Regions from separate parts of the Vibrio limimangrovi genome, predicted to be linked through region 4. Evidence: predicted binding sites of a transcription regulator. Region 4 holds the regulator's gene; each other region holds the start of a gene.
What was found. Region 4 encodes CRP, which controls carbon source genes, mostly activating them, when cyclic AMP is high. Its sites were predicted from a motif close to TGTGANNNNNNTCACA; they were not measured.
Positions count from the first base shown of each region.

Region 1: the regulator CRP is predicted to act here: its motif matches at 4,451-4,466, upstream of recB (exodeoxyribonuclease V subunit beta).
Region 2: the regulator CRP is predicted to act here: its motif matches at 3,656-3,671, upstream of malT (HTH-type transcriptional regulator MalT).
Region 3: the regulator CRP is predicted to act here: its motif matches at 3,311-3,326, upstream of deoD (purine-nucleoside phosphorylase).

Region 1 is NZ_JBSUGF010000002.1:249,356-257,427, forward strand. It holds gene recD (exodeoxyribonuclease V subunit alpha) at 1-670, opposite strand, end outside; gene recB (exodeoxyribonuclease V subunit beta) at 670-4,344, opposite strand; gene recC (exodeoxyribonuclease V subunit gamma) at 4,660-8,072, opposite strand, start outside.
Region 2 is NZ_JBSUGF010000007.1:255,840-263,911, reverse strand. It holds gene malQ (4-alpha-glucanotransferase) at 1-677, opposite strand, end outside; gene ACWYU8_RS08885 (glycogen/starch/alpha-glucan phosphorylase) at 843-3,296, opposite strand; gene malT (HTH-type transcriptional regulator MalT) at 3,870-6,578, shown strand; gene ACWYU8_RS08875 (DUF368 domain-containing protein) at 7,118-8,035, shown strand.
Region 3 is NZ_JBSUGF010000013.1:122,411-130,482, forward strand. It holds gene hisC (histidinol-phosphate transaminase) at 1-2, shown strand, start outside; gene ACWYU8_RS18260 (ABC transporter substrate-binding protein) at 24-797, shown strand; gene ACWYU8_RS18265 (transposase) at 902-2,425, opposite strand; gene deoD (purine-nucleoside phosphorylase) at 2,483-3,193, opposite strand; gene ACWYU8_RS18275 (YbgA family protein) at 3,592-4,542, shown strand; gene ACWYU8_RS18280 (MerR family transcriptional regulator) at 4,532-5,347, shown strand; gene phrB (deoxyribodipyrimidine photo-lyase) at 5,357-6,772, shown strand; gene ACWYU8_RS18290 (L,D-transpeptidase family protein) at 6,779-7,705, shown strand; gene ACWYU8_RS18295 (Lpp/OprI family alanine-zipper lipoprotein) at 7,727-7,972, opposite strand.
Region 4 is NZ_JBSUGF010000022.1:25,148-33,219, forward strand. It holds gene ACWYU8_RS21225 (aminodeoxychorismate/anthranilate synthase component II) at 1-82, shown strand, start outside; gene ACWYU8_RS21230 (aspartate aminotransferase family protein) at 444-1,655, shown strand; gene astA (arginine N-succinyltransferase) at 1,774-2,793, shown strand; gene astD (succinylglutamate-semialdehyde dehydrogenase) at 2,822-4,279, shown strand; gene ACWYU8_RS21245 (2-oxoadipate dioxygenase/decarboxylase family protein) at 4,491-5,282, shown strand; gene crp (cAMP-activated global transcriptional regulator CRP) at 5,383-6,015, opposite strand; gene ACWYU8_RS21255 (phosphoribulokinase) at 6,256-7,125, opposite strand; gene ACWYU8_RS21260 (YheU family protein) at 7,261-7,473, opposite strand; gene ACWYU8_RS21265 (hydrolase) at 7,507-8,072, opposite strand, start outside.

The DNA.
Region 1 (8,072 bases), on a different contig from region 4:
CATCAATCGCTGACCAGTTAAGTGCATCGTTTGCGACGACATCAAGATGGTCACATACCATTTGTTGACGTACAACTTGGTTGTTATTACCCGCTTCAGTGGCTTTGACTAATGCGTTAAAAAGAAAATGATATTGCCTTGCAAACAAATGGTTAAGCAGCTCAGATAAACGCGCAAACTCTTTTGGCTGCAAGTTAACCGCCGCGCCCAATTGATTGAGTTTTTCTGCCAGTGTCACTTCATAGTGCCAGTAACGATGCAGATACAAACGCTCACCATCGAACATTAGCGGCAAGGCTTCCCCCTGCACACCTACCAATATGGAACTTTGCAATACTGTAATCCAGTCAATACCTTGCAGTTGAGTATTGAGCGCCAATGCCGACTCACCAAACAACCCTAATTTACTGGCAAAGTCAGTAGGCTGCCCCTGAGCATCAAACAGAGGCAAACAAATGTGTCCTTTGCCGAGCTCGCTACTGACGACACCAGCGATAAACGCCAGTGCCTGACGTTCAGTTTGCCGCTCACCTTGCTCATTACTACATTGAGCATCAATAAATCGTGCAAACTGGTAGTCGAGCTGACGAATGGCACCTCTGTGCGCCAAACGTTCGAGCGTAGACATCAGGCTTAATTGGTCAGATTGAAGATTGTGATTTGTCGTCATTAAAGTAGCTCCATCTGCCCAGCTTGAGTCGATCGCATTTCCAACGTTTGACCATCAATCAAACGATCCATCTCTTGTAAAAACGCCAAGGTTGGTTTGGCGGCAAAAATACCGTGATCACTTTGTCCGTCCATACCACGCAAGAATAAGTAATAAACGCCACCAAAGTGTTGATCGTATTGATAATTGGCAAGACGGCTACGCAAGAAACGATGCAGTGCTAAGGCATAAATCTGATACTGCAAATCGTAACGGTGATCCGCCATGGCAGATTTTAGTGCTTCACCATGGTAGTGAGTTACATCGTCGCCAAGGTGGTTCGATTTCCAGTCCAGCACGTAGTAATTGCCTTGATGCTCAAACACCAAGTCGATAAAGCCTTTGAGCATGCCTTGAACCGTCTGGAAACCTAAATCCCCGGCTTTTGCAGATAATGGATCATGTCGTTGAATCACACGGTTCAGAGACGGTGCGGACAACACTTCAATCGGCAGCAGAAACTCCATTTCCACCAGACGCTGCGATGGTGCTTTTTGATTAAGCAGCAATGACTTACCGTCTAACGGCGTGGCAAGTACGGTATCAATTAGCTGTTGTAAAATTGGCAGCCACTCTTCATCCAACTGTTCACTTTCCATCAATCCAAGGATGATTTGCGTGTTTTCTTCCGCCGTTGCTGACTGAGTAAATTCAATTTCCTCGAATAAGCTGTGAAGGAACGTGCCCGGGCGCGCTCCTCTTGGGAAGGTAAAAATAGAACGCTCTGGCTCAACCAAATCGGCTTCATCTTGCTCGTCAGAAGAGTCAATATCAAAGCCAGTAATCTCAATGGTGGCGTCGTGTTCAGTCTGATGAGAGCCCTGCTTGACCAAACCAGAATAACTGGTGATACGCCAGTTTCTGTCGATAGGATTTTGTAGTTCTTTAGCCGTGAGATCACACACTTCTTCTTGTGGCGCTACATACATCTCTTCGAGCTGCTTTGGTGGCTCCCCTAAAGCGACGCACTCAAGCTTATCTTGCTGCTGTTTTAAACCTTGGTACAAATCGTTGATTCCGCCCTCTTGACCATTTTGCACCAAATAGCCGATTGCGCTGCGGTGAACACCCGTTGGTTCTTTGGTTGAGCGTCCGTTACGCAAAGGCGAAGCACCAATAAAGCAGGCATATACGGCGCGCGTTAATGCCACATATATCAGACGCAGGTCTTCAGCGAGACGCTCTTTGTCCGCTTGCTGCATTGATGCATCATTGCCCGTAATATCCAGTACAGTACGGTCATTGGCCACATCGTAATATTTGGCTTCGCTGGCTTCTCGGTAACTGAAAACAAACGGCAGAAAGACTAGGTCATACTCCAGACCTTTTGATTTGTGGATGGTGACGATCTGTACCAAATTACGTTCGGATTCCAAACGTTGAATTTGGTCGTCACTGCCACCCAAGCCATTTTCCGCATCGCTAATGGACTGAGCCAGCCAGCGCAGCAGACCGTGGTCGCTGTCCAGTTCATTACTGGCTTGCTGAAGCAACTCACCAATGTGCATTAAATCGGTAAGTACTCGCTCACCATTTTCTCCTTGTGAGCTTGCGCCTTCTTCTAACAACCGTTCAGCAATATGACGTTTACTGATCACCGCACGCAGCATGGGTAACACACCACGCTGAATCCAAAGTTTACGGTACTCTTTGAATTCATTAACCGCGTTTTCCCATACGATTTCATCATTGTTGAGTGCATCCAGACTGGCGGCATCCAGCGCAAACAGTTCAGAGGCGAGACTGGCACGTAGCGCCCGGTCATTTTCCGGGGTCAGCACTGCTTGCAGAAGACGCTGTAAGTCTTGAGCCACCGAGCTAATAAACACGCTGTCTCGGTTGGACAGGTACACACTAGCAATGCCTTGATCTGCCAGCGCTTGCTTAATCATCCGGCCTTCGCTTCCCGTGCGAACCAGTACCGCGATGTCGCCGGCTTGAATGGCTTTCTGTTTTTCACCGTTCACCAGACACGCTTGTCCCTGCTGAGCCTGAGTCAAAATGGTTTGGATTTGGCTTGCCGTTGCCTCTGCCATTCGAGTTAAATATTCGCCTTTTGGCAGCGGTTTTTCTTCAGCGTTTTGCAACCAATAAGTCAGTGCTGGTTGCTTTTGACCACCCATAGTCCAAATGCGTTTTTCGGCATTTGGACTGTAGTTTACGGGTAAGAAAGGAATGTCCGAATCATAGATAAATGGGCTGTCTGGCAAGGCAAACACTTGGTTCACTGCCTGCACCATATCCGCACTTGAACGCCAGTTCGTTCCTAGCGTGTAGTGGGCACTTACTTGGTTACGAGCTTTAATATAAGTGAAAATGTCTGCGCCACGGAAACCATAAATCGCCTGTTTCGGGTCACCGATCATAAACAAACCGCATTCTGGATTGTTCAGATAGATACGACTAAAAATACTGTATTGCAACGGGTCGGTATCTTGGAATTCATCAATCATCGCGACCGGATACAAAGTGCGAATTCGCTCAGCCAGTAGCTCGCTTTCATCGGTATCGATAGAAGCAGAAAGTTGAGTCAGTAAATCATCGAAAGATAGCCATTGCTTCTGATTTTTCGCGCTGGCTAACATCACGCGACAATGTTCAATCGCATGAGCCAACAGTGGCGCTTTTAAGCTAATAGGATTGGCAAGAAAAGCCTCAATCGCTTCAAAAACGGCGTGCTGCGGCACACTACCTTTGGGTGTTTTTTCCGACAGGATATTTTGCGCAAACTTTTCCAGCTTGTCTGGATAGTCGTAACCCGTGGTTTCTGTTGCTGCCCAAGCATTCACTGCCTCTAACCAGGTCGGCAGAGACTTTTTGGTGTAGCTGCGTTTGTTGATGTCTGAATCAGAAATCAGCGCTAAAAAGTCATCCTGGCTATCTCGCCATTGTGCTTTCAGCTGATCGATTTTTTTCAGATTCTCAGTATGAACATCGGCCAAACTGCCTTTCATCGCAGGTACAGAAAGGCTTAACGGTGCGCCTGTTAAGTAATTGCTGATGTCAGACAACAGTGCAGATGGAGAACCCCACAACTGACGAATTTCCCCCGCTAAAGTGAATGGCAATGGGTAGAAGTTACGTCGCCAATAGTCAGCCACCACCTGAGCTTTAAGGTGGCTTTCGTCCGTCACGAACTCGTTATTAAATCGGCTGCCGGATTCAAAAGCATTTTGTGTCAGCATGCGCTGGCAAAAACCGTGAATGGTGTAGACCGCAGCCTCATCCATTTGACGCTCTGCCTGGAGAAGAATTTCCGCCGCTTGCTTGTGATCGTCGAACTCGTTAAGCAAAGGCTGAATGACTGGATCGGAGCTGTGTCCGCGAGCAAAAGCGATACGCGCATCATGGATTCTCGCCCTGATACGATCGCGTAACTCCGCTGTCGCCGCTTCGGTAAAGGTCACAACCAGAATTTGATCAACGGTAAGCGGGACGCGATGTTTGGTCTCTGCACTGCCGTGACCAAGCAAAAGGCGCAGGTATAAACCCGCAATAGTGAAGGTTTTGCCCGTACCCGCGGATGCCTCAATTAACCTCGCACCATGTAAAGGAAACATCATCGCTTCTAGTGGTGTTGGCTGCGGTTGCCCAGTGGCTTCTAAATCATGGTTAGGTAGCTCTGCACCTGACATTTGATCCATAACGCTGAATCTCTCCGGATTATCAACTGATAGAAGTGTGATCTATCGTTAAAAATTCTATTTATATGTTTACCAAGTTGGATAATTTAGGGCTTTGTGGGATCTTTCTCACGGTTATCCATCTGTTGCACCGTTAGTATGCGCCTCACGAGATAAGCCAAGCCTTTCAGGCGGCAACACTCAAATGAATTAAGCAAAAGTATCATGGTCCCTCTGACCTTGTGGCCGTACAGCGAACGCCCTACAAAAAATAATGATTTTCTGGCGGCCACCCTACTCTCCCTTTACTCTATCCAACTGTCCTTACTACGCTTTTATATCGTCCGCATCTTGCACGGCTAAACGCGCGCCTTGCAGTACCAATGCGGTCATTAAACGTACTTCTGTAGCTAAGTCATCATTCCAGGCAGGCCAAATACGTGCAATATAGGCGTTGTTTCCTTCACCTGAACTCATGTAGCCATCGTTGAATGTATCTGCCATTTTCTTCAAAGACTTTTCTTCGTCGTCAGCCCAATGTCCACGACTAAAGCCCGCTTCAACACATGCCAGCGCAGTTTGCGGGAAGTAAGGCAAAGGCTTGGTCATACCTTCAAAGAACAAGCGCACTAACTCAGTGAGTAACTGCTTGGCATACGCGGCATCTGCAATTTCTGGGTAGATTAAATGCACCGCACCTTCTTTGCGGTCATAGCCAATGATATGAGTTTTCTTAACATGTCCCGATGCTGACATAGCAAGGTGATCAATCCAGGCGGCCAGATAATCCTGCGATCGAACCCTGCCACTTCGGTAGCGAATCAATCCGGATTGGTAACACTGAGTAAGCCAGCCTGTCAGGCGAACTTTTTTCTCATCACCCTCATTTCCTTCGAATAGGGAGTCAAAGGTCAGGTCGATTTCTAAATCGTCTTGCGGTGCACCAGATAAAAACGTCAGTTTGTCCACCAGCTCTTCAGCCTGAACTCGGTTGGTTTCAAACTCGATATCACCAAACGCACCAACTGGTAACTTACCTTGCGCACGTTGTTGACTCATAAAGTGCTTGAGCACATCTGTTTTCTTCTCTGGTTGTGTCAACGTGGTTTCGAGCAAGGTTTCTAAAAGCTCATCACGCATCTGATAGCTTTCCAGTCCACCTAAAACAAATGGTTCATCATCTTCCATGACTGGCAGTGGCGGCTCAAATACCACTTTTAAGCGGCGATTGAAAAAGTACTGTACCGGTAAACGCCAGAAACGTTGCAGCTCGACTAAATCGAGCTCTAGTGGGAACGTGGCTCCCAGCAGATAATCGTCCAATGCGCGGTTGAAATCTCGGCGAACGTAGCCTTGAGATTGGCTACTCTGGGTTAACGCCGCGGGAATCCACTCTTTGGCGTAGCTGGAGTGCATCCCCTGAAAGGCACTTGGGCTGAATGGCACCATGGCGTGAGCATTCACTAAAGCTTTCAATAAATTGTCGCCAGACTCATCAACCGGTAAGCCTTCATCTCCGCTTAAGCAGTAGTTTTGGTGACAGTATTCCATCAACTCAGAAACCAGCACCGAAGGGACGCGTTCAGTGTTGTCTTGAATCGAACGGCCAACGTAACTGATGTAGAGCGTTCGCTGTGCAGACAACATCGCTTCCAGGAACAGGTAACGGTCATCATCCCGTCGTGAACGGTCACCCGGCTTAGTTCTTCCCGTCATCAGGTCAAAGCCTTCCGGCGGCATGGAACGCGGGTAAACACCGTCATTCATTCCGAGCAGGCAGACCGTTCTAAATGGGATCGAACGCATCGGCATCAGGGTGCAAAAGTTAACTTGTCCGGCAAGGAAACGCTGACTGACTCGCGTGCCAGACAGTTTATCTTGCAGATATTGGCTGATGATCGCAGGAGATAATGCCTCTTCAAATGCCGCATCGGCTAATTGTTCTTTAAGATTACTGAGCGTGTCGCGAATGGATTTCAGCGCCATTTCACCTTCTAACTCGACCGAGAAGAAGTCATCCAGCAGCGATACTAATGTCTCACGCCAGCCATCGATAGTGTGAGCATGAGAAAGCTTGCTGCGATACGTGCTGATTTGTTGGATAAAGTGCGCTAATTTGCCAGCAAGTTCGGCTCCCATCCCTTGCACTTCGTTGTACGGAGATAAACTGCCTTGCTCGGTTTCAAACAAGCCAGCCGACTCTGGCATCGCATAGCCCAGCAGCATTCTCTGAATACCAAACTGCCACGTGTTTTGACGGGTTTCCGGCAGTTCAAATTCACGTCCGGTATTGGCATCTAACCCCCAACGAATGCCCGACTCTTCAACCCACAGTTTCGCTTGTAAGAAATCATCTTCACTGAGCTCAAAACGCTTTAAGATCGCCGGAGTTTCCAGCAGTTCCAGTAGTTCTGAAGCCAAACAGCGCGTATTCGGTAAGTTTACCAACTGCATGAATGCCGCAAGAATTGGGCTCTCCTGGTCCGCCGTTCGGTCTGAAATCGAATACGGAATAAAACGCTCCCCCGGCGCATTACCAAATACCGTCTGAATCGCGGGACTGTACGCGTTGATGTCCGCAACCATGACGATAATATCGCGTGGCTTTAAGGTCGAATCTGCATCAAACATCGCTAGCAGTTGATCATGAAGCACTTCTACTTCACGCATTGGACTGTGACAAGCGTGCAGGCTTAGCGATTTGTCGCCCAAGCTAACTACCCGCTTGTGATGACTGTTTTCAATCTGCTGGTCGTCTTGATGTTCTTCGAGGTTCAGGATATCAGCTTGCAATTGATGGATCAGACTGTCGCGCTCGACATCAACAAACGCTTCGATCTCATGGGATTCAAGCTGAGAAAGCAGATACATGTTATCGCGCCCCAATTTCCCCATTGAAGCTAGGAGGCTGTTTCCGACCACATCGGTGTGCAGTTCATCAATCACATTGTCTTCCAGAGCCCCTTTCAACTGCTCGGTTTCACCTTGTACTTCAGAGTGATCATCCTGCCATACGACATGCTGACGATGTTTCGCTGCCAAACGAGCCAGATACTTGCGGTCCCGAACCTCACCCCAGTAGTAACGGCACGGGTTAGTGAACATCAAGTGCACATCGATGTGCTCACCAATCGCTTTTAATGCATCCATATAGCGTGGCGGCAAAGAGGAAATACCAAAAACAAATAAACGCTTCGGTAAATGGTCAAAATTGCCATTAAAATTCTCTAACGTGTCGATAAAGTGTTCATAAAGATTGGCGCGGTGATAAGGAGACTGCCCCAGTGATAGCGTGTGATCGTACAGCGCTTGCCACAAAATTGGCTGCCACGGATGTTCGTCTTCCAGCTCTGGCACACTCTGACCCGCTTCCCAACTTGCAATCCATTCTGGACGGTACACCAAGTAACCATCGAAGATATCGGCGATTTTCTCTGCTAGCTGGTACAGCTTGGAGTTATCACTGTCGTCTTTGAGATATTGCGCCAACGGTGAAAACGTCTCTTGGTTTAGAAGCCCCGGCAGCAGGTGCATCAACTTCCATGTCATCGCTTCTTTATTAAATGCACTGCGCTTTGGCACATCAGGCAGAACCTGCGTGAACATTTCCCAAATGAACGTTGCAGGTAGCGGAAAATCGATGTTCGCCGCCACACCAAACTCTTTGGCCAGCTCCATTTTTAACCACTGTGACATACCCGGACTTTGAACCAGAATTTGTTCTTTTTCGAATGGGTTTT
Region 2 (8,072 bases), on a different contig from region 4:
CCTTCTGGATTTGCTGGGAACAACGAGTGAATTGGGTTCAGGCCAATGAAGTCTCCACCACGCGAAGCAATGTCACTAACCAGTTGCTTTAGGTCGCCAAAATCACCAATACCCCAGTTATGCTGAGTACGCAGTGTATAAAGCTGGATGCTCGGACCCCAAAGCTTTTTGTGTTGGTTTAGCTCATCCTGTTTATAACAAGCTTTAGGTGTGATGATCAGTGACATTTCGTAAGGCGTTTTACGACGCTTACGGCTGATGATCAATTTGTGATAACCCCACGCCAAATTCTTTGGCAATGCAAACACTAGAGGGCCACCCTCAGCACGTTCGTCACGAACAATTTGAGACTGAAGATAGCCTTCAAGTACCTCTCCTTGCTCTGTTTCTAAACGCCAGCTGAATTCACTCTCACGAGCACTCGTACCTAGGTTTAGTTCCACTTCGACCGGGTCGCCGTCGCGTAAAACAAGAACAGGGGCTAGTACGTCTTTCTTATGTTTTCTCTCAGCAGAAGCTAATAGTTTTTCGTCGCTGCTAATATCGTAGCCAAGTGACGCGAGCAAACGGCGCAAAGTCTCATCAGACACTTTAGCCTCTTCTCCCCAGGCGCTCACGTAGCTATCAGCCAATCTCGCCATTGCCGCGACTTTCTTCAATGCTGTTTGTTCTTTCATCGCTTTCTCCGAAGGTAATGCAAACACCTTCCATGTAGGGTTTTATTGTTATCAATAATTTATATTTGGAAATAACCAAAGGTAGCGCTTGGCTACCTTGGTCGTATACCCAAGTGACTTCTAGGTGCAAAGTTCAGAGCCATGTTACTTGGGTATATAGGTCGATTAACGGTGAACCGGTTCTAGTTTCCAGATGTTATTCACATAGTCACGAATTGAGCGGTCTGATGTGAACTTACCGACTAGGGCTGTATTAAGGATGGCTTTCTTAGCCCACCCAGCCTGATCTTTGTACTGTTCACCCATATCTTCATGCGCTTTCACGTAAGACGCGAAGTCTGCAAGACATAGGTATGGGTCACCGCCATCAAGCAGGCTATCGTACGTTGCACGCAATAGACCTGGTTGACCCGGAGTAAACTCTTCACCCGCAAGTAAATCCATCGAAGCTTTCAACAGGTGGTCCGCATTGTAGTAATCAAATGGGTTGTAACCCTGAGCTTTCACCGCTTTCACACCTTCAACATCCAGACCGAAGATGTAGATATTCTCGTCACCCACTTCTTCACGAATCTCAACGTTCGCACCATCCATCGTACCGATAGTCAAAGCACCGTTAAGCGCCATCTTCATGTTACCAGTACCCGATGCTTCTTTACCCGCTAGTGAGATTTGTTGTGATACATCCGCCGCAGGAATGATGATTTCTGCCATGCTCACGCGGTAGTCAGGAATGAATACCACTTTAAGCTTGTTACCGATGCGAGGGTCGCTGTTGATCTTCTCTGCAATTTTGTTGATTGCGAAGATGATTTCTTTTGCTAGGTGGTAACCCGGTGCTGCTTTCGCTGCGAAGAATACAACACGTGGTACACAATCAAACCCAGGCTCGTTAAGAATACGATGGTACAGAGACAACACGTGTAGCAAATCTAGGTGCTGACGCTTGTACTCGTGTAGACGCTTGATTTGAACATCGAAGATCGCATTGGTATCCAGCTCGATACCCATGTTTTCTTTGACCCATTTAGCCAGGCGCTCTTTGTTCTCTTTCTTAACTGCCATGAATTCTTTTTGGAATTTCGCGTCTGTTGCGTACTTCGCAATACCTTCTAGCAGTTCAAGTTTCGCAGGCCATTCGTCACCGATTTTGTCTGTGATTAAAGTAGACAGGCCAGGGTTACAGAACTTCAACCAACGACGAGGTGTGATACCGTTCGTCACATTGTGTAGACGAGTTGGGTACAGCTCATGGAACTCAGGGAACAGGTCTTTCTTAACCAATTCAGAGTGAAGCGCTGCTACACCATTAACCGCGTATGAACCGATTACACTCAGGTTGGCCATACGTACCATGCGGTGGAAACCGTCTTCGATGATCGAAAGTTTTTGCTGTTTCGCAACATCACCAGGCCACTTAGCACGAACTTCTTGCAGGAAGCGGTGGTTGATTTCGTAAATGATTTCCATGTGACGTGGAAGCAAGTGCTGAATTAGCGACTCAGGCCATGTCTCTAGTGCTTCTGGAAGTAATGTGTGGTTTGTGTACGCGAATGTGTGTGAACAGATTTCCCATGCCGCTTCCCAAGTTAGACCTTTCTCATCAACAAGGATGCGCATTAGCTCAGGAATCGCGATGGTTGGGTGCGTATCGTTAAGCTGGATTGCCTCTTGCTTAGGCAGTTCTTCTAGTGAGTAACCTGCTGCTTCATGACGGCGTAGAATATCGCGTACTGAGGCCGCAGAGTGGAAGTACTGTTGCATTAGACGAAGTGTTTTACCTTTCTCGTGGTTATCGTTCGGGTAAAGCACTTTAGTGATGTTACCTGCGTCTATCAGCGCATGCTGAGCTTCGAAGTAATCACCACTATTAAAGCTGGCTAGTGAGAATGGTGCAATTGCCTGACATTCCCAAAGACGCAAAGGGTAAACCGTGTCTGATTCGTATCCTACGATTGGAAGATCCCACGGCATCGCTTTTACTGTCATGCCAGGAACCCATTTACGAACTTCTTTGCCGTTCTCGTTTACCACTTCAACGTGACCGTAGAAGCCGATTTCCTGTGCAAGTTCCGGACGAGCGACTTCCCAAGGGTAACCTTCAACGCCACACCATGCATCTGGCGCTTCTTGTTGACGACAATCTTTGAATGACTGCTTAAACAGACCGTATTCATAGTGGAGGCCGTAACCTACAGTAGGGAATTCTTGTGCTGCACATGAATCCATAAAACATGCAGCCAGGCGACCAAGACCGCCGTTACCCAATGATGGATCGCGCTCTTCTTCTAGCAGGTCAGTTAAGCTATGACCTAGCTCAGCCATTGCCTCTGTCACTTGCTCGTACAGACCCATGCTGATTAAGTTGTTACCTGTTAAGCGACCGATTAGGAACTCTAGAGAAAGGTAGTTAACACTCTTAGCGCTCTTGATACGAGGATCTTCTTCAGTCGCAAGTAAATCAAAAGTAGTGAACTCAGCCAGTGCGCGCCCCATTGCCAGGTACCATGCGCGGCTATCGGCATTTTCAACGGTATGAGCGTAAGTCACTGATAGGTGTTTTTTTACGCTGTCTTGGAACGACTTTTTGTCAAATTTTTTCTGTTGTGTAGGTTTCATTAAGAAATTCTCACGTCTTTTAGTAATTCATCTGCCATACATCGTGCATTTAGCAGGGTGAATAAACATCCTCCTAATTCTCCCCCCTTAAAGGAGGAGGAATGAGGGCGTAGAGGGGGGTACCCCCAAGCAATTAGTGATCTAAATCTCAACAACACTGGGCTCGCTCGACTTGTTAGTGATTTCGGTCACAACCAAGCATGAGAAAAGCATGAATTACACTTATGACGGTTATTAGGGCTCACATGGTCTTTGATGCAAAATTTGTCTTAGTGATCACATTAACCCAGTTAACAACCATGAAATATTCCAAACGCTGTGCAGAAAAATGCATACATTACCAACTCGAAGTGCTTTTAGGTGATCAAAATCACAAATCAAGGGCGTAGTTAATGCCAATCGGGTTATCTCCTGAGAATTAGGAAGTGGATCAAAGTAAGCTGCGATGGCGATGACGTAACATCTCAATCAATTTGCATGTTTTGTTCGCTTTTTAAACAAATTAAGATTTAGTGACACAAACCGTTTTCAGATTTCGCTAGCTTACGCTTACATATAAGGACTCAATTACTAATGTGGATTCCATCTAAGCTTACTCGCCCGGGTCGTTTACACAACGCCATTGTACGTCCTCGAGTGCTGGACCTCCTGCAACAAGCGCCTTACTACAAATTGGTTTTGTTTCGCTCTCCTGCTGGATACGGCAAAACCACGATGGCAGCGCAGTGGCTGTCAGACAAGCCCAACGTTGGCTGGTATAGCATTGATGACAGTGACAATGACGGCTTTCGTTTCGTCAATTACCTGCTACAAGCATTGAATAAAGCAACCAACTACAGTTGCGCTAATGCCCAAAAACTGGCGGAAAAGCGCCAAATATCCTCGTTGCGCTCTCTGTATAGCGAACTCTTTGCGGAAATGGCTGATTTTCACCAGGAATGCTATGTCGTACTCGATGACTACCACCTGATCACCAATGATGAAATTCATGAATCGATGCGCTTCTTCTTAAAGCACATGCCAGATAATCTGACCGTCGTGGTCACTAGCCGTGCAACCCCGCCTCTCGGTACAGCGAATCTGCGAGTGCGTGACTTGATGATCGAAATCGGCAATGAAATGCTGGCATTCGATACAGAAGAAACCACCCGCTTCTTTAATCAACGCATCGCTGATGGTATTGATGAAGACATGGCGAATAGCTTGCGAGCATATGTTGAAGGTTGGCCTTCGGCGCTACAACTCATCGCTCTGCAAGCGCAACATCAAAACCGTACGCTGGCGCAAACCGTTGAGTCGGTATCACAGTTTAATCACGCGCATCTATGGGATTATCTGGTCGAAGAGGTGTTTGATCTACTCGATCACGACACTCGCCACTTCTTAATGCAAGTATCGGTTTTAGATCATTTTAACGATGAGTTGGTGTTTGCGTTGACTCAGCGTGAAGATGCGCTTGGATTGATCGAATCCCTCAATCGTTACGGCTTGTTTATCTATCCACTTGAGGGTGAACATAACTGGTTCCGATTCCACAATTTGTTCGGTGAGTTTCTATCTCACGAACGCCAGGCCAGAATTCCTCAACAAGAGAAAGATCTGCACCGTAATGCGGCATTGGCATGGTTACAACAAAAATCGCCACATCAGGCGATTCACCACGCACAAAAGTCAAATGACAAACACTTAGTCGTTGAAATATTGAATGAATTTGGCTGGAAAATGTTTAACCAAGGCGAGCTAAGCACCTTGGAGCGTGCGATTCATCAGCTAGATTCGGAGCTACTGTTCAGTCATCCAAAACTGACCATGTTACGTGCATGGCTGGCTCAGAGTCAGCACCGCTACAATCAGGTTGGTCAGTTACTTCAGGAAGCTGAAACCGAGCATAAAAAACGCAATATTGAGCTTGATGTCCATTATCAAGGTCAGGCTAATGCGTTACTGGCGCAGGTGGCGATTAACAGCAACCAACCCGAAAGAGCACTCGAACTGGCAGAACTTGCTCTTAGTCAGCTCGATCACACTATCTATCGCAGCCGAATCGTCGCAACTTCCGTCGTTGGAGAAGTCAATCACGTCCTGGGCAAACTCGATCGTGCCTTGCCAATGATGCAACAAACTGAAAAATTGGCACGTCAGTATCAGGTTTATCATCAGGCACTTTGGGCGATTTTGCAGCAAAGTGAAATATTGATTGCTCAGGGTTACGTCCAGGCCGCATTTGAAGTGCAGGACTCAGGCTTCCGCTTGATCGAGGAGCACCAACTGCAACATGTTCCGCTGCATGAGTTCTTGCTGCGTATCCGTGCGCAAGTGCTCTGGTGCTGGAATCGTTTAGACGAAGCCGAAGAGTGCGCTTATAAGGGCTTACAGATCCTTGAGAATCATTCACCAAGTAAGCACTTACATAGCTACTCGATGCTGGCACGTATTGCGATTGGACGCGGAGAACTCGACAAAGCCGGTAAGTTTATTGAGCATATTCAACACTTGATGAAACAGTCTACTTACCACGTTGACTGGACTGCAAATGCGTCACTGTCTCTGATCCTATTCTGGCAAGCTCGCGGCAATACCGAAGCGATACAGGAATGGTTAAACACCGCAGTTCGTCCAGAATCTGCGTATAACCACTTCTGCCAGTTGCAATGGCGCAACATCGCCCGAGCGCACATTAACCTCGGGCAGTATGACGAAGCGCGTCAAGCGTTAGACTTTTTACAAAGTGAGGCGCGCCGCAGCAAACTGGTCACCGATACAAACCGAAATCTGGTCGTAGAAGCCGTTTTAGCCGCACGCCAATCAAATGAAGAGCAAGCAAAAGCATTATTAAAAGAAGCGCTGGTCATGACCAATCAGACAGGCATGGTTGGAAACTTCCTGATTGATGGTGCAACGACTGGCAGTCTGCTAGAAAAGCTTAGCCTTCGCCATGAACTGGGGGATTTGGAACGCCATCGAGCACAGCAATTGATGAAAGACATTTCATCGAACCAACGCAGCCGTTCCATACACTTTGACGAAGAGTTCATTGAAAAGCTGGTCAACCACCCGAACGTACCAGAGTTAGTACGCACTAGCCCGCTCACTCAACGTGAATGGCAAGTTTTAGGATTGATTTACTCTGGTTTTAGTAATGAACAAATTGCCCAAGAGCTCGATGTAGCGGGTACTACCATCAAGACCCACATTCGCAACTTGTATCAAAAGCTGAACATTGCAAACCGTAAGGAAGCGATTATTACAGCAGAAAATTTGCTGCAGTTGATGGGCTACTAGAACAAGAGAGTCATCGAAAACAAACCTAACGAATAAAGGGTTGGCGTATCGCGTCAGCCCTTTTTTGTTGCCTGACTTAACGAAAAAGTCATGCTCAAAAAACGTTTTGTTCAGACAAAAAAATAGCCAACCGCAATGACCGCGATTGGCTTTTATATACTGTGAACAATCTGTATTCACTAACAACGTCAGTTGGCTAGGTGACCCTCGGCTTAAGAAGGGTCGCGGCATATTATGCATATAACGTGCCAGTTTTTAAAGGCATATTTTTGCGCTCAAGATCTCATATATAACTTATTTTCGACACAGTTTATTGCAAAATGCAAAATGCAAAATGCGAAATACAATTGCAATTGGCAATTCTATATTGCAAAAAAACATTTATTTACGGAAGACGTATTCTGCTTTGAGATTACGCAAAAAAATCACCTTCGTGGATTAATCAAGCAGTTAGATATCAATCATCACTACTATTTCATACTTTTTTGACAGCAATGTTTGTATACTCTTTGCCATCTAAACGACATAACCATAGAAATATGAATTATCTAATTACTTTCTTCAAAGGAATCGCCATGGGAGCCGCGGATGTGGTTCCCGGCGTCTCTGGCGGCACTATTGCTTTTATTACTGGTATTTATGACACGTTGCTAGAGAGCATTCGACGAATTAACCCCTATCTTTTGACGATTTGGAAACGACAAGGGGCTAAAGCAGCGTTTAATCATATTAATGGCTTTTTTCTCATTTCTCTTTTCTCGGGTATTTTCGTTAGCATTGCGACGCTCGCAAAGCTGATCACCTGGCTGCTGAATACGCACCCGATTCCAATTTGGTCGTTCTTCTTTGGACTGATTCTGGTTTCGGTGTACCACATCGTCAGGCAAGTAGAAAAGCGTGACGCGATTCGCTTCATTACCCTCTTGGTTGGCGTGGCATTCGCGTACAGCATTACGGTGCTTAAGCCTCTGCATATGGAACCAACGATGTTGAACACGCTTATTGCTGGTTCTATCGCGATCTGCGCAATGATCCTGCCAGGGATTTCAGGCAGTTTCATTCTGCTACTGATTGGCATGTATACACCAGTGCTAGCCGCAGTGAAGGGATTCCAGATGGACATCTTAGCGCTGTTTTTAGCTGGCTGTGTGATTGGTCTGCTAACCTTCTCACACCTGTTGTCCTGGCTGCTACGCAAGTTCCGCGACGCAACGCTTATGTTTCTGACTGGATTGATGATCGGCACCCTACCTAAGATCTGGCCATGGAAAGAGACGTTAACCTGGCGCACCAACTCAAAAGGTGAGCAAGTGCCACTACTTCAGCACAACCTGTCTCCGTTTGAATATGAGCATATCACCTCGCAACCCTCACAACTGGTGATAGCGATAGTGATGATGCTGGCTGCAATCGCGCTGGTGCTTGGCTTAGAAAAGTTCGCAGATTCAAATAAATAACTTTATTGCCTAAAACGGAGCCACCAGCTCCGTTTTT
Region 3 (8,072 bases), on a different contig from region 4:
GAAATATAATAAGGACATTACACATGAAGAAAATGCTGAGCGCATTAGCTTGTACTGCTGCACTACTATCTACACCTTTGATGGCGAAAGAAGTTCGTCTGGCTTCTGACTTTACTTACCCACCATTTAATTACATGGATGCCAACGGTACGCCAGTCGGTTTTGATATCGAAATCGCTGATGCCTTATGCCAAGAGGCAAAGTTAGAATGTACCTGGGTTTCACAGGGATGGGATTCTCTGATTCCTGGTTTGCTTGCACGTAAGTCAGACGTGATTATGGCTTCAATGCGTATTACGGATGATCGTAAAAAACGCGTACTATTTACCAATAAGTACTACCAGACTCCAGCGCGTTTTGTTGCTAAAGAAGGCAGCAATATTGAAATTAGTGAAGCTGGTTTAAAAGATAAAGTGATTGGCGTGCAAAGCGGTACTATTCATGATCTTTACGTGACAGATAAATTTGGTTCAGTTGCAACAATCAAGCGCTACTCAGGTCAGGATGAAGTGTATCTGGACATGGCGAACGGTCGTTTGGATGCTACCTTTGGTAACTCAGATCAGCTTGCTTTGGCGTTCCTGGAGAAAGAAATTGGTCAAGGCCATGAATTTGTCGGTGAAGCGGTTACTGATAAAGCTTACATCGGTGAGGGTACCGCTTTGGCACTGCGTCAAAACGATAAAGAATTAGCTGAGAAGTTTAACCAAGCTATTAAGACGATTCGCACGAATGGCACCTACGATAAGATCGCTGCGAAATACTTCTCCTTCGATATCTATGGCGAAGAGCTGTAAGCTTTAATCAAAAACACTAAGCCTATCTCGCTCAGCAGGGTAGGCTTTTTTGTATTCACTGATCCTGACTGGTTCTTAATTTCTACATCACAACAATTCAGTCGTTAGGATAGGAGCTGTTTAATCGTCAAAGGCGCGTCTGTAACTTCGAGTCTTTGAGCCGCAGTGAGACCTTGTTTATCTTGATAACACAAATTATGCCAAGCTCTGAATATGTCCAGAAGCGGTAAAATACCACCAGGTCTTAATTTACGTCGTGGTTCGTTAATGAAGCTTTCGAACAGTAGCTGGAATCGCTTTTGGTAGAACTGTACTTGACGTGTCGTCGCGACATTGAACCATTTTTCCGGCTCATTGTTATCACCAGCAAGGTAACAAATGCCTTTGCTTCTATCTCCTTGATTTGATATAGCCCCTTGGTTTGAGATACCCCCTTGGTTTGAGATACCCCCTTGATTTGAGATAGCCCAACGGTCTCTCCACCAACTCATGTAAACGATATCGATTTTGCCAAATGGCAAGCTCATGTCCCAGGCTGGATCTTCTTCCACATACATTAAATCGACAGTTTTATTTTTAATGCGAGATAAGCAGACACTCAACGCTGCCGAACGGAGGAGAGGATCTTGAGGCATGTAAATAGCAACGTGCTTATTTGACCCGCACATATCAAGTACGTGCAGATAATGAGCGTACGACGTGTAAGGTGGACGAATGAGTGCACCTTTTGACGGATAGTGGAATGTCGCAAGATTTCCTAGCGGGTCTTCGACATTAGCCCGAGCCAAAATGGTCTGATATTTCTGGTCGATGCGTTCACGAAGCTTGCTTGAAGGCTCTGCTGGTGGTTCGCTGGCTTCGGCTGTGTATTCTTGAGAAACAAACCGAGAAACCTGATCGTATGGGTTGTGATCAAGCGTACCTATTGGCTCCTCGTCTGATGAGTAGTTCACGTGCTGACAGAGAATATAACCGGAATGTGCTTCACCGGAGACAATCCAGTACACGCCATTATTACTTTTTGGTTGCAGAGCGATGTAATTCGACGCTAATTCATAATGATTAGCGTGGTTTACCCAACGCGCATCAATAGTCGCGAGTTTCCGGCGACAGCGACTCGCAATGTGATCAACATGATCGTAAAACGTTTTAGGGTTGATGCTGAGTTTACGACAGATTTCGCGCACGGAATAACCAGTGAACAACAAAGCCATTAAGTTCTCTTGGAACTGAAGCTTTTTATTTGCACCGGACCATTTATCGACGAACGTACTTTGGCATGCTTTGCAGCGGTAACGTTGGCGGTCTCCACTGTAACCAAAAGCGTGGTAGAGGTGTTTGTGAGTGTGGACAGAGAGTCCAAAGTTGTCGCATTCATTATTACGACAGGCAGGCAACCCGTCACTATGGACGTGCCGCAGACGATGAAGTTCGTTAACTACATCGCGGTTGTTAAGTAAAGGGGGGAAAGCTCCACATTCACGGCAAACCATCGCCGGGCGCTTGGGGTTAGCATGCTGCAGAACGTAACGTTTCGCATCACTCAATCCAAAGTTGTCACACGCCAATGTTTTACAAAAGTTGAGTTGTAACCCATCTGCATCTTTTGGCAGTTCGCCGTTAGACACGATCGCCCCCTCTGGGTAATTCGGGCAGCCAGTCAGGCACCGGCTGCAAATGATTAATTAGATGTTGATTGCGGTTTCTAAAGCAACTTTCATCATGTCGTTGAACGATTTTTGACGTTCTTCTGAGCTTAGTTTTTCACCACGGATGATGTGGTCAGAAACGGTCAGGATAGTCAGCGCTTTTGCACCCAGGTCTGCAGCGACACCGTAGATACCAGCGGCTTCCATATCTACACCCAGGATGCCTAGTTTTTCCATCTTCGCGAACAGGTCGGCTTCAGGTGTGTAGAACAGATCTGCAGAGAACACGTTACCCACTTTTACTGGTACTTCTTGCAGACGAGCTTGTTTTACTGCTTCTTCTAAAAGGTCGTAGTCAGCAATTGCCGCGAAGTCGTGGTTGTTGAAACGGATACGGTTAACTTTTGAGTCAGTAGAAGCACCCATACCGATCACAACGTCCATCAGATTGACATCGTCACGTACCGCGCCACAGCTACCTACGCGGATAACGTTTTTCACGCCGAACTCAGCGATCAACTCGTGTACGTAGATACAGCATGAAGGGATCCCCATACCGTGACCCATTACGGATACTTTTTTGCCTTTGTAAGTGCCAGTGAAGCCGAACATGTTTCGAACATCACAAACTTGCTTCACATCTTCCAGGAACGTTTCTGCAATGTACTTAGCTCGCAAAGGATCGCCAGGCATTAGAACTGTTTCAGCGAAATCACCTGGTTGTGCGTTGATGTGTGGGGTTGCCATAAGTGCTCTCCAAAGTCTTGTTTGGTAAAACGCATCTAGTATAGATGGCTGTTACCAATTCTGTTGAATTCGTTCGTTTTCGTTGAGGCAATAATATCGGGGAGTAAGCCACATCCTTGAGATATTGGTCACAAAAACAACCCTTATGGGAACTAAGTTTGATGATTATAACGAAATATGTTGAAAGCCAAAAGGCAATCGATTTGCTTAGAGACGATTTATTGATGTCGCACGCAAAATCAAAGTATAAGGCGGCATGACTTCTTTGTATTCGCGGTGATCTAAGTCCAGTTCGAGCGTGTAAAATGTTTAAATTGTACAACTAAATTTCTTGTACAATCTTGGCAAGATTGCTATAAGTTATACAACAAAACCTTTTGTATAGGGATGGCGTAATCATGGAATCTTCAATCAAAGTAGGTATCAGTTCTTGTGTGTTAGGTGAACGTGTCCGTTTCGACTCTGGTCATAAGGTGAGTAACTTCGTAACGAAAGAGCTCAGTAATTACTTCGACTTTGTGTCTGTTTGCCCTGAGGTCGGCGTTGGTATGCCAGTACCTAGACCTACGATTCGGTTGATCTCTAATGAAGAACGCCTGGCACTGGTGGAAACAAAAAATCCTGAAAATGACCACACTGACAATATGTTGGCATACTCCGCGAACAAAGTTGATGAGCTAGAGAAGCAGAATTTATGTGGCTACATCGTCTGTGCCAAATCGCCAACCTGCGGTATGGAGCGTGTTAAAGTGTACAGCAATCATAATGCTTCAAAAGAAGGGGTAGGCTTGTACACTCAAACACTAATGCAGAAGATGCCATGGTTACCGATCGAGGAAGATGGACGTCTGAATGACTCTGTGCTTAAAGAGAACTTCATTACTCGCGTGTACTGTCTCAATGATTTTTATGAGTCAATGTCAGGAGAGCCAACCCGAGGCAAAATCATTGATTTCCACTCCCGCTATAAATTAACGCTAATGGCGCATCATCCTGAATCGTATCGTTCGCTGGGGCGTTTGGTGGCTGATGTTGCACGCTACGACATTGAATACTTTTTTACAGCATATCGCTTAGGGTTAATGAAAGCCCTCACAAACCGAGCGAGCCGCAAAAATAACACCAATGTTCTGATGCATCTTCAGGGGTATTTCAAACGCTCCCTGAATAAAGGAGAAAAGGAAGAGCTGGCGACCGTCATTCATGATTATCGAACCGGTTTGTTGCCGTTGCTTGCTCCGCTAACCCTGATTAAGCATTATCTAAATACTTATCCGGACGAGTATTTACAAAAGCAAAAATACTTAGAGCCACACCCGCAGGAGATGAGATTACGTTATGGCTTGTAGTTCAGAAGAAAAACTATACGCAATTAGAGATGTCGCAGAGTTGACGGGCGTAAAACCCGTCACGCTGAGAGCATGGCAGAGAAGATATAACCTTATTCAACCGCAACGGACAGAAAAAGGTCATCGCTTATATCGCCAGCAGGATATTGACACGATCCGAGAAATACAAAGCTGGTTGGTGAAAGGTATCGCTATCGGCAAAGTAAAAGGCTTGCTAGGAAAAGCAGATGATGTAGAAATCAGTTCGGAACCGCACGTATTAGAAGAAGTTGAGACCTTGTTGTCCGCTTTGTCTCAACTTAATAGCGCTAAGATAGAGAGCGTTCTGACGTCCGTGATGAAGGAGTATCCTTTTAACTTAGTCGTTGAGCAATTTATTAATCCGGTGTTTGATGCATTGGAGTTAGTCAAAGGCTCGCTTCGATCCTTGCAGAAGGGACTTTTCCAAACCTGCCTCATCAAGCGACTCGCACTCGTGATTGATTCTGAAAATAAGGCAGCTTCGAAAGGGAAGTGTTTGCTCGTCAGTTTTGAACAGCTTCGGGAATCGGAAAGCTGGATTCAAGCGGCGAAGCTTTGTGAACTGGGATATCACGTCACCTTAATTGACAAAGTAAACGACATTTCTGGCTTAATCGAACACGAGGTAATTGAGCGTTATCATCAAGTATTTCTGTTCTCCAACAAAGCACTACCAGTCAAACAAGTAGAAGCGTTAAAAGCGTTACAGACTCAATTCCCGAATCAAATTCAGTGCTCAGAGGTGATCGAAAAACTCCACCTAGGCCACACGCAGAGTAGTTAAGGAGTCAGTATGGTTCTGGTCTGGTTTCGACGTGATCTAAGAACGTTAGACCACACAGCACTAAAGGCGGCGCTGGATTCCGGGCAGCCTGTTGTCGCGTGTTTTATTGCAACGCCGCAGCAGTGGAGAGAGCATCACATGGCTCCAATGCAAGCGGATCTCGTCGCCCGTCGGTTAGAGCACCTTAACAGAGAACTTCACGAACTCAATATTCCGTTTCTATATGCTGAAGTCGAACAATTCAATGACTGCATCGATGTGATTAGTGGCTGGGCAGAATTGTTAAACGTGACCAGCGTGATGGCGAATATTCATTATGAAGTCAATGAGCAGGAGCTGGATCGCAAGGTATCAGACTCGTTAAGTCAAGCCAGCATTGGCTTTGAGCTCTTTCATGATAAGTGTGTTCACGCACCAACGACCGTTCTTAATAAGCAAGGTGACTATTTTAAGGTATTTACCCCTTTTAAAAGAGCCTGGTTGCAAATGTTCCAAGTACCTATAGTCTCGAAACCTCAGGTTCAGGAAGAGCTTTCGAACAAAGTGTTGCGAGTTCTGGAGGGAAAGTGCTTCGATGACTGTTTCACATTCAGTTATCCGCGAGAGTCCAGTGATCATTGGTTTGCGTCGACGAATGACATTCTGAAACAGCTGAGAATGTTCGTTCGTGAATGCAGTGATGATTATCGGGATCAGCGTGATTTCCCGGCTATTGATGGCACCAGTCAACTCTCTCCTTATTTAGCGATAGGCGCTTTGTCACCCAGGCAGTGTCTTGCTCGGTTGTATGCTGAGAGTGCACATCCGGACTTGTCTGAAGGAAAAGCGACATGGCTAAGCGAAATCATTTGGCGAGAGTTCTATCAACATTTGCTGGTTTTTGAACCAAAATTAGTTAAAGGAAAAGGCTTTATTGAATGGGAAGACAAGATTCAGTGGTCATACGACGAGCCAGCTTTCGAGCGCTGGAAAACCGGGACTACGGGATATCCTATCGTTGATGCCGCCATGCGCCAGCTAAATCAAACAGGCTGGATGCATAATCGCTTACGTATGATAGTCGCGAGCTTTTTGACTAAAGATCTGCACATTGATTGGCGGTGGGGAGAAGTCTACTTTATGAGCAAACTTGTCGATGGTGATTTTGCGGCTAATAATGGAGGTTGGCAATGGTCTGCATCGACCGGTTGTGATGGTCAGCCTTACTTCCGAATTTTCAATCCCGTCAGCCAAGGCGAAAAGTTTGATGCGGATGGTACCTTTGTTCGTTATTGGGTGCCGGAAATTAAGCGTGTGCCAAACAAGTTCGTCCACAAACCATGGATGTGGGAGGGGTTTTCTTTACTGGATTATCACACTCCGGTGGTTGATCACAAAGTGGAAAGAGAGATAACCTTACAGCTCTTCAAAAGCGCCAAGGAATAAAGTGAAATGCTTAGCAAAAAGCGATCAATGAGTATCGCAAAACGAACCCTGTTATCAGTATCGTTGTCATTAGTAAGTGGATTGTCATTTGCTAAGATGTACGATTTGCCAACAGACAACAGTCGTCTTATTGGTCGTATTGAGAACCACGTGGTGCAAGATGGCGAAACGATGGCTAACATTGCTAAGCACTATGATGTCGGTATGCTCGCTTTAATGGCGGCGAATAAAGGTGTGGATCCTTTCCTTCCTCAAGCCGGACATGTTCTTACTGTTCCAACCCAGCTTATTCTGCCGGATGTCCCGCGCCAAGGTATTGTCATTAATCTGGCAGAGCTACGTCTGTACTACTTCCCATCACAAGGGGGGATAGTCCACGTATTTCCCGTTGGTATTGGTCGTATCGGACGAGATACGCCAGTGATGACCACAAGCGTTAGCCAAAAACGCCCTAACCCTACCTGGACGCCTCCTGCTTCAATTCGGGCTGAATACCGAGCGAAGGGGATTGATCTGCCGGCGGTTGTTCCTGCCGGGCCTGATAACCCTCTGGGTATGTTTGCGCTTCGCTTAGCCTATGGAAACGGAGAATATCTGATTCACGGTACCAATAAAGATTTCGGTATTGGTATGCGTGTAAGCGCTGGCTGTATCCGCATGGATCCAAGTGATATCGAATGGTTGTTTGAGCAAGTTCGCCGCGGGGAAAAAGTGCAGGTTATTAACCAACCGGTTAAAGTGGCACTAGAGCCTGATCGAAGTGTCTTTATTGAAGCTCATGAGCCGTTAACTCGCAGTAATGGTAAGAAAGATGACCTGGAATTGCCGAAAGAGTTAGGCTGGTGGCTGAGTGAATTTGGATTGAAAGATGTAAAGGCAAAAGCAGTGATTGCCGCACAGAATGGTGTACCAGTAGAAATAACCGCGCCGTGAGGCGCGGCATAACACTATGAATTACTTAGTGTAAGATTGAGCGATGTTGTCAATACGCTCATTAGCACGTGCAGCTTCTTCTTGAGCAGCCATTGCTGCGTCATTTGACTTTTGAACGTCAGATTGAAGAGATTGCACGTCTTGGCTTAGTTGGCTAACTTGATTACTTAGATCATCTAGTTTAGCTGAAGTTGCGTCATCAGAAGATGCACAACCTGCTAGTAGAAGTACTGAAGCTGCTGCAGCTGCGATCAACGTTTTGTTCATATAAGAACTCCTTGCTTATAGTGAAATTCTCGCTCGTTTATTGTTTTTGAAGCGAGGTTAAATGTGTACACATTGTATCAGTACATGATGTAGCAAAAGT
Region 4 (8,072 bases):
GGTACAGTTTCATCCAGAATCTATCAAAACAGAACAGGGTCATGAGCTGCTGGCAAACTTTCTTGCGCGTAAAATGATCTGATCGCGATCACTTTTCTTAACAAATAATTCATCTTTTCGTCGGGGATAGTGAACTGCAAAACTATGCGCTTCACTACTCTGATCCTGTTTATTCACGCCCGTTTTTTTCTTTTGTCCCTTGTATTAGCAGGGTTTGATAAAAAAAACCTTCTCTATTCTTGTTTCTTCGTGCATAAATAATCACAGGTAGTGACTATTGGTAGTTTTACGTCAATGTAAAAAGAATAAATCACTATTGAAATGGTTAATTGAATGTAAATACAATGCCGCAATAGCTTAAATGCAAAACTTTATTTGCTGGTAAAGAGAACCGATTAAGTTCGCTTATCTGCTAGGCATGCGGTATTAGGAAGGAATGTGCGATGACAACGGAAATTAAAGTAGAGCGCGGTTTATTCGATGAGGTAATGGTGCCTTGTTATAACCCGATGGAAATGATCCCTGTGAAAGGTAAAGGTTCACGTATTTGGGATCAGGAAGGTAATGAATACATCGACTTTGCTGGTGGTATTGCGGTGAGCTGTCTGGGTCATTGTCACCCTGCGATGGTAGAAGCGTTAACTGAGCAAGGTAACAAGCTTTGGCACCTAAGTAACGTAATGACTAACGAGCCTGCTCTTCGTCTGGCTAAAACGCTGACAGAATTGAGCTTTGCTGAGCGCGTTTTCTTCGCTAACTCTGGCGCAGAAGCGAACGAAGCGGCACTAAAACTGGCTCGTCGCTACGCTGCTGATGTACATGGTCCAGAAAAATCAGAAATTATCGCATTTAAACAGGGTTTCCACGGTCGTACGTTCTTTACCGTAACCGTTGGCGGTCAGGAAGCTTACTCTGATGGTTTTGGTCCTAAGCCAGGTGATGTAACACACCTACCATACAACGACATTGAAGCACTTCAGGCGCACATTTCAGACCGCACATGTGCAGTGATGATGGAGCCACTACAAGGTGAAGGCGGTATCGTGCCTCCAACTCCAGAATTTGCTCAGGCCGTTCGTGAGCTTTGTGACAAGCACAATGCACTGTTGATTTTTGATGAAGTACAAACGGGTAACGGTCGTACAGGTCACTTCTACGCATACCAAGGTCTTGGTATTACTCCAGATATTCTAAGCACGGCTAAATCACTTGGTGGTGGTTTCCCTATCGGCGCAATGCTAACGACAGCGAAACTGGCTGAACACTTTAAAGTGGGTACACACGGTTCTACTTACGGCGGCAACCCACTGGCTTGTGCGGTCGCAGAAGCAGTAGTCAACGAAGTCACTAAACCTGAAGTTCTGGCGGGTGTTTTAGAGCGTGAAGCGATGTTCCGTGAAGGTCTGGAAAAGATTAACGCGAAATACAACATCTTCTCAGAAGTTCGTGGTAAAGGCCTACTGCTAGGTGCTGCGCTAAACGAAGCATGGCAAGGTCGCGCACGTGATGTACTCGTCGCTGCTGGTAAAGAAGGTCTTCTAGTACTGATTGCTGGTGCTAACGTAGTCCGTTTCACACCATCACTGGTTATTACAAAAGAAGAAATTGAAGAAGGTTTGGCGAAACTGGATAAAGCTATCGCGACTTTAGTGTAAGCGGTACAACAAATAAAACGCCAACGTATTAACCCCCGTCAAGGATCTCTGACGGGGGGAATTTTCCTAAAATATAATCAATATAGTTAGGATTTTCTTGCATCTGGAGGGAGTATTGATGCTAGTAGTTCGCCCTATCGCGATGTCAGATTATGACGCTCTGCACACTTGTGCGGTTGAGTCTGGTCACGGATTTACATCTCTACCGGTTAACGAAGAACTGTTAACCAATCGAATCAAACACTCAGAGTACAGCTTTGGTAAGCATGACGTAACTGCACCTGGTGACGAAGGTTACCTGATGGTGGGTTTTGACTCTGAAACGGATGAAGTAGCAGGCACCACCGGGATCGAAGCATCTATCGGTTGGGATGTGCCTTTCTATTCTTACCACATCAGCAAAGTTGTGCATTCATCGCCAAAATTAGGCGTAAACAATGTTGTTAAGCTGCTGACCTTTGGTAACAACTACACGGGTAACAGTGAAATCTGTACTCTTTTCTTGCGTGAGAAGTTTCGCCACGGCCTGAATGGTCGTCTGATGTCAAAATGTCGTTTCTTAATGATGGCAGAACATCCCGAGCGCTTCTCTCAGACCATTTTTGCCGAGATGCGTGGTGTTTCTGATGCCAACGGTAATTCTCCATTCTGGCAATGGCTGCAAGAGCACTTCTTCTCGATTGATTTCACTCTGGCGGATTATCTGACTGGTATTGGCAAGAAAGGCTTCATCGCTGACTTAATGCCGAAGCTGCCAATCTACATCAACTTACTTAGCCCAGAAGCACAGGCTGTCATCGGCCAGGTTCATGACAAAACTCGTCCAGCATTGAAGTTACTAGAGCGGGAAGGCTTTACCAACCGTGGTTACGTAGACATTTTTGATGCAGGTCCAACGGTTGAGTGTGACATACGTAATATCGAATCGGTGCGTCATTCATTCCGCGCTCGCGTAAAAATCGCATCTCACAACAGCACACAAGATTTCTTGATGTGTAACTCATCGTTCGAAAACTTCCGTGCCGCAGCGGCAAAAGCGGCGTATGACGCAGAGAGCAAGAGTGTCGTACTTGCGCCAGAACTCGCGGATGCACTATTGGTTGAGGAAGGGGACTTCGTTCGCCTTCTACCGCAGTAATAGAAGACAGACTTTAAGGATAGTAACAATGACACATTGGATTGCAGGTGAGTGGGTACAAGGTCAGGGTGAAGAGTTCACCTCTCTGTCTCCGTACAACCAAGAAGTGATTTGGCGAGGTAAGGGTGCGACTGCTGAACAGGTTAACCAAGCGGTAGCCGCGGCTCGAGCTGCTTTTGTAGAGTGGAAAAATCGTCCATTCGCAGAACGTGAAGCGATCGTGCTTGCTTTTGCAGAAAAAGTAAAAGAAAACAGCGAAAAGATTGCTGAAGTGATCGCTAAAGAAACGGGTAAGCCTATTTGGGAAACTCGCACTGAAGCGGCTGCAATGGCGGGTAAAATTGCCATTTCGATTCGTGCTTACCATGAACGCACGGGTGAAGCGACTCGTGAAGCAGCAGGTAACCAGATAGTCCTGCGCCATCGTCCACTTGGTGTAATGGCAGTATTCGGCCCTTATAACTTCCCGGGTCACCTTCCAAATGGTCACATCGTTCCTGCAATTTTGGCGGGTAACACCGTGGTATTTAAGCCATCAGAACAAACACCATGGACGGGTGAGGTGGCGATGAAGCTGTGGGAAGAAGCTGGTTTGCCTAAAGGCGTGATTAACCTGGTTCAAGGTGCCAAAGAGACAGGCATTGCTCTGGCTGATGCGAAAGGTATCGATGGCGTACTGTTCACTGGTAGTGCAAACACTGGTCATATTCTACATCGCCAATTCGCGGGTCAACCTGGCAAGATGCTGGCGCTGGAAATGGGTGGCAACAACCCAATGGTTATCTCTGAGGACTACGGCGATTTAGATGCAACGGTCTACACCATCATTCAATCAGCATTCATCAGTGCAGGCCAGCGTTGTACTTGTGCTCGTCGCCTGTACGTGCCATTTGGTGAGAAAGGCGATGCGCTAATTACTAGATTGGTTGAAGCGACCAATAATATCCGCGTTGATCAGCCGTTCGCTGAACCAGCGCCGTTTATGGGGCCGCAAATTTCTGTGGCAGCGGCGAAGTTCATCCTTGATGCTCAAGCAAACCTACAGTCATTAGGTGGAGAGAGTCTGGTTTTAGCCAAAGCAGGTGAAGCGGCATTTGTTTCTCCGGGCATTATCGATGTCACCAATATTGCTGAGCTACCTGATGAAGAGTACTTCGGTCCGCTACTGCAGGTAGTGCGTTACGAAGGCTTGGAAAAGGCAGTAGAACTGGCTAATGACACTCGCTTTGGTCTATCAGCTGGTTTGGTTTCAACCGATGACCAAGAATGGGAATACTTCGTTGACCACATTCGAGCTGGCATTGTAAACCGCAATCGTCAATTGACAGGTGCAAGTGGTGACGCGCCATTTGGTGGTCCTGGTGCATCAGGCAACCTTCGCCCAAGCGCATTTTACGCCGCGGATTACTGTGCTTACCCAATGGCATCAATGGAAGGTAGCGCGACTGAACTACCAGCGACATTGAGCCCTGGTGTCACGCTTTAAGTTTCAATAATAGGGCCACGGCGATGAACTGTGGCCAGGCCTGCTGACGCATCATTAAAGTATGGAGTCTTAATGGGGTTAGCAGGCGAAAAATGATAAAGAGTGTGCGACTGACTGACATTCCATCACTGGTTAGGCTGCTCGTTCTGCCGTTAAGGCCGTGAAGGAGCCGCCAACACTCTTACCCTACCTCTCGTAACAAGGAGCCGTTATGACCCCTGATGTGTTATTTGAATCACTATGGCAAGACTACATTCAACGTCTATGTCCTTCTGCTGCTAAAGTTCATCAGCTTCTTCAGGAAGATGAGCTGTTAATCAACGATCATATTGCTCTGCGTACATTCAATGTTGAGCCTCTTGGCATCGAGACGCTGGCTAAGCCGTTCTTAGCGATCGGCTACAAGGCGTGTGGTGATTATGTGTTTGAAAGCAAGAAACTCGTTGCTAAGCACTACGAGCACCCAGATCCAAAACAGCCAAAAGTCTTTATCAGTGAGCTCAAAGTTGAAGAGTGTTCACCGGAGCTTCAAGCGATTGTTGCGAAGCTGGTGGCACAAGTCGATGCAGATAAACTAGCAGATAGTGCATTTTTGCATGGCGGTCGCTTGTGGGATCTAAGTTTTGCTGATTATCAGGCTCTGGCGAAAGAGAGTGAATACGCGTCCTGGCTAGCGGCTCATGGTTACGGCGCCAACCACTTTACGGTCAGTGTGAATCAGTTAAACCAGCACGATGAAGTCAAAGAAGTGAATGATCACCTACGCCAGGCTGGATTTGTGATTAACGAATCAGGTGGAGAAGTTAAGGGCTCGCCAGAGGTTTTGCTTGAGCAGTCTTCCACCATGGCGGATAAAGTGCCGGTTAACTTTACCGAGGGCTCAGAGATTATTCCTGGTGGCTTCTACGAGTTTGCTAAACGTTACCCAATGGCTAATGGTGAACTTTATCCGGGATTCGTTGCAGCTTCTGCAGATAAAATCTTTGAGAGCACCAACAGTTAGCATTTCGGCTAACAACATGTTTTTCCATACCTAAAGAAAAAGCCACCAATGTTGTCATTGGTGGCTTTCATTTCTTGATTTACGTTACTCTTATCAGAGATTAACGAGTACCGTAAACGACGATAGTTTTACCGTGCGCAGAGATTAGGTTCTGCTCTTCTAGCATCTTCAAGATACGACCTACAGTCTCACGAGAACAGCCAACGATTTGACCGATTTCTTGACGAGTGATCTTGATTTGCATGCCATCTGGGTGAGTCATCGCGTCTGGTTGTTTTGCAAGGTTCAGAAGCGTCTGAGCGATACGACCAGTTACGTCTAGGAACGCTAGGTCACCCACTTTTTGGCTAGTTACTTGAAGGCGACGAGCCATCTGCGCAGAAAGACGCATTAGGATGTCCGGGTTTACTTGGATAAGCTGACGGAATTTCTTGAAAGAAATCTCAGCCACTTCGCAAGGAGATTTAGCTCGAACCCAAGCTGTACGCTCTTGGTCTTCCTCGAATAGACCAAGTTCACCAATAAAGTCACCTTGGTTTAGGTAAGAAAGGATCATTTCCTTACCTTCTTCGTCTTTGATAAGAACCGCAACAGAACCTTTAACGATGTAGTACAAAGTTTCCGCTTTTTCGCCCGCGTGAATTAGCGTGCTCTTTGATGGGTACTTATGAATATGACAGTGTGAAAGAAACCACTCTAATGTTGGGTCGGTTTGAGGTTTACCTAGAACCATAATATCTCACTTCCTCTGCAGGGTACGCTTGCGCTATCCATATTTTAGCTAAGCCTGAATCAGGTTTACTAGAATAAGAGCACTTTTTATATGCTGCAAGCTATCTTGTGTTTCGGTAAGAAATAGTATCCTTTTTCTAGGATGATTTCTTGATTTTAATCGTGCCATGGTTGCTATTTTGTACGCAAAACTGTGCACATGATCACGGTATGAAAAGTAAACACTACGAAAGCGAGATTTTTAGCCAATTTTTCCTGTTTCTATCAGTTGTTGTAGGATAGGCCTAACGATCAGCTCCATCGCAAAGCTCATCTTTCCGCCAGGTACAACGATTGTATTGTGGCGCGACATAAACGAACCATCAATCAGGGCCAGAAGATATGGGAAATCGACATTCTTGATACCACGAAGTCGGATCACCACAAAGCTCTCATCCAAACTTGGAATGCCTTTCGCGTTGAGCGGGTTTGAGGTGTCCACTGTTGGTACACGCTGAAAGTTAATATGAGTACGTGAAAATTGTGGAGTGATGAAGTTCAGGTAGTCATCCATTGAGCGAACAATGGAGTCCATGACGGCCTCGCGTGAGTGGCCACGGTCACGCGTATCGCGCACGAACTTTTGGATCCACTCAAGGTTTACGATCGGTACCATGCCAATCAGAAAATCGACGTGCTGCGACACATTCACGTTGCCATCGACAACGCCACCATGTAAGCCTTCATAGAAAAGTACATCACTGTTCTCTGGCAAATCCTGCCAAGGAGTGAAAGTCCCTGGCATTTGATTGTATGGGACCGCTTCATCAAATGTGTGCAGGTAGCGACGTATGCTACCCGTTCCGTTTTCGCCATACTGCTGGAAAAACTTTTCCAGGCCGGGAAAGTCATTGGCTTGTGGACCAAAGTAACTGATGTGTCTGCCTTGCTCACGCGCTTTGCGAATTTCGATATCCATTTCCGGGCGAGTAAAGCGATGGAAGCTGTCACCTTCAACCCATGCCGGTTTGACGTTCATCATATTGAACATCTTGCGGAAGGCTTCAGATGTAGTAGTTGTACCGGCACCAGATGAGCCGGTAACCGCAATAATTGGGTGTTTAGCTGACATGACAAACCTTGTCGAAAGTTGTTCCTTTAAGGTGCAGCAGGTGCCTACTGCACAATTGATAACCCACTATAGCACGTAACAACTGCTTGTCATCGACTGGGGTACGGTAAAATGTGAGGGCGTTAGGAAAAGGTATTAATACTTTGCTTTTCTTTGAATATCTACAGTTTCATGCAGTTCAGAATACACAATGACAGCTTCACCTTTTTCTAATTGTGACTTTACCTGATCGATCTTATCTTGCAGGGATACTTCTACCGTGCCGTAATCCGTTCCTTCACGAAGAACGAATTCACGAATCAGATTTTCCAGCGTATCCGGCGGAATGTCTTTCCAGGGAATGATCATAAATACCTCGAAATTTTATGATGGGGTTGCAGTTTACTGTGTCTTACGTTTTGAAACAGCAGAAAGGTGGCCGGCAGCGATGCACTGGTAGTAGGAAGGTAGTGCTTCTTCCAGCCAGAACTTTGGCTTTAATGCTGAGCCAGAGATAAAACCAACATGACCGCCATGTTCGTACAAGCGATAGTCGATGTTGTCTGGCAGGACGAATTTTGGAATGACCTCGTCGGTCATAAAGGGATCGTCCTTGGCATGAATAATCAGGGTCGGCAGTTTGATCTGCTGCAATTTGCTCAAGCCAGAGCATTGGGTGTAGTAGTCGTGAGCATCTTTAAATCCGTGCAGCGGCGCAGTGATCAAATCGTCAAACTCTTGCAAGCGCGTCACGCGTTTGATCGAGTTGTAAGAGAGCGCCAGTTCGCCATGCAGAAGTTTGTGCTTTTGTAAGGCGTTGCGTTTGAGTGAAGAAAGTAAATAACGTCGATATACCTTGGAAAAACCTTGTTCAATCCGGTTAGCACAGGCGGCTAGATCGAGTGGTGCGGACACTATGGTTGCCGCTTTCAATATAGGATCTTCGCGGTATTGCGCCAGATAATTCG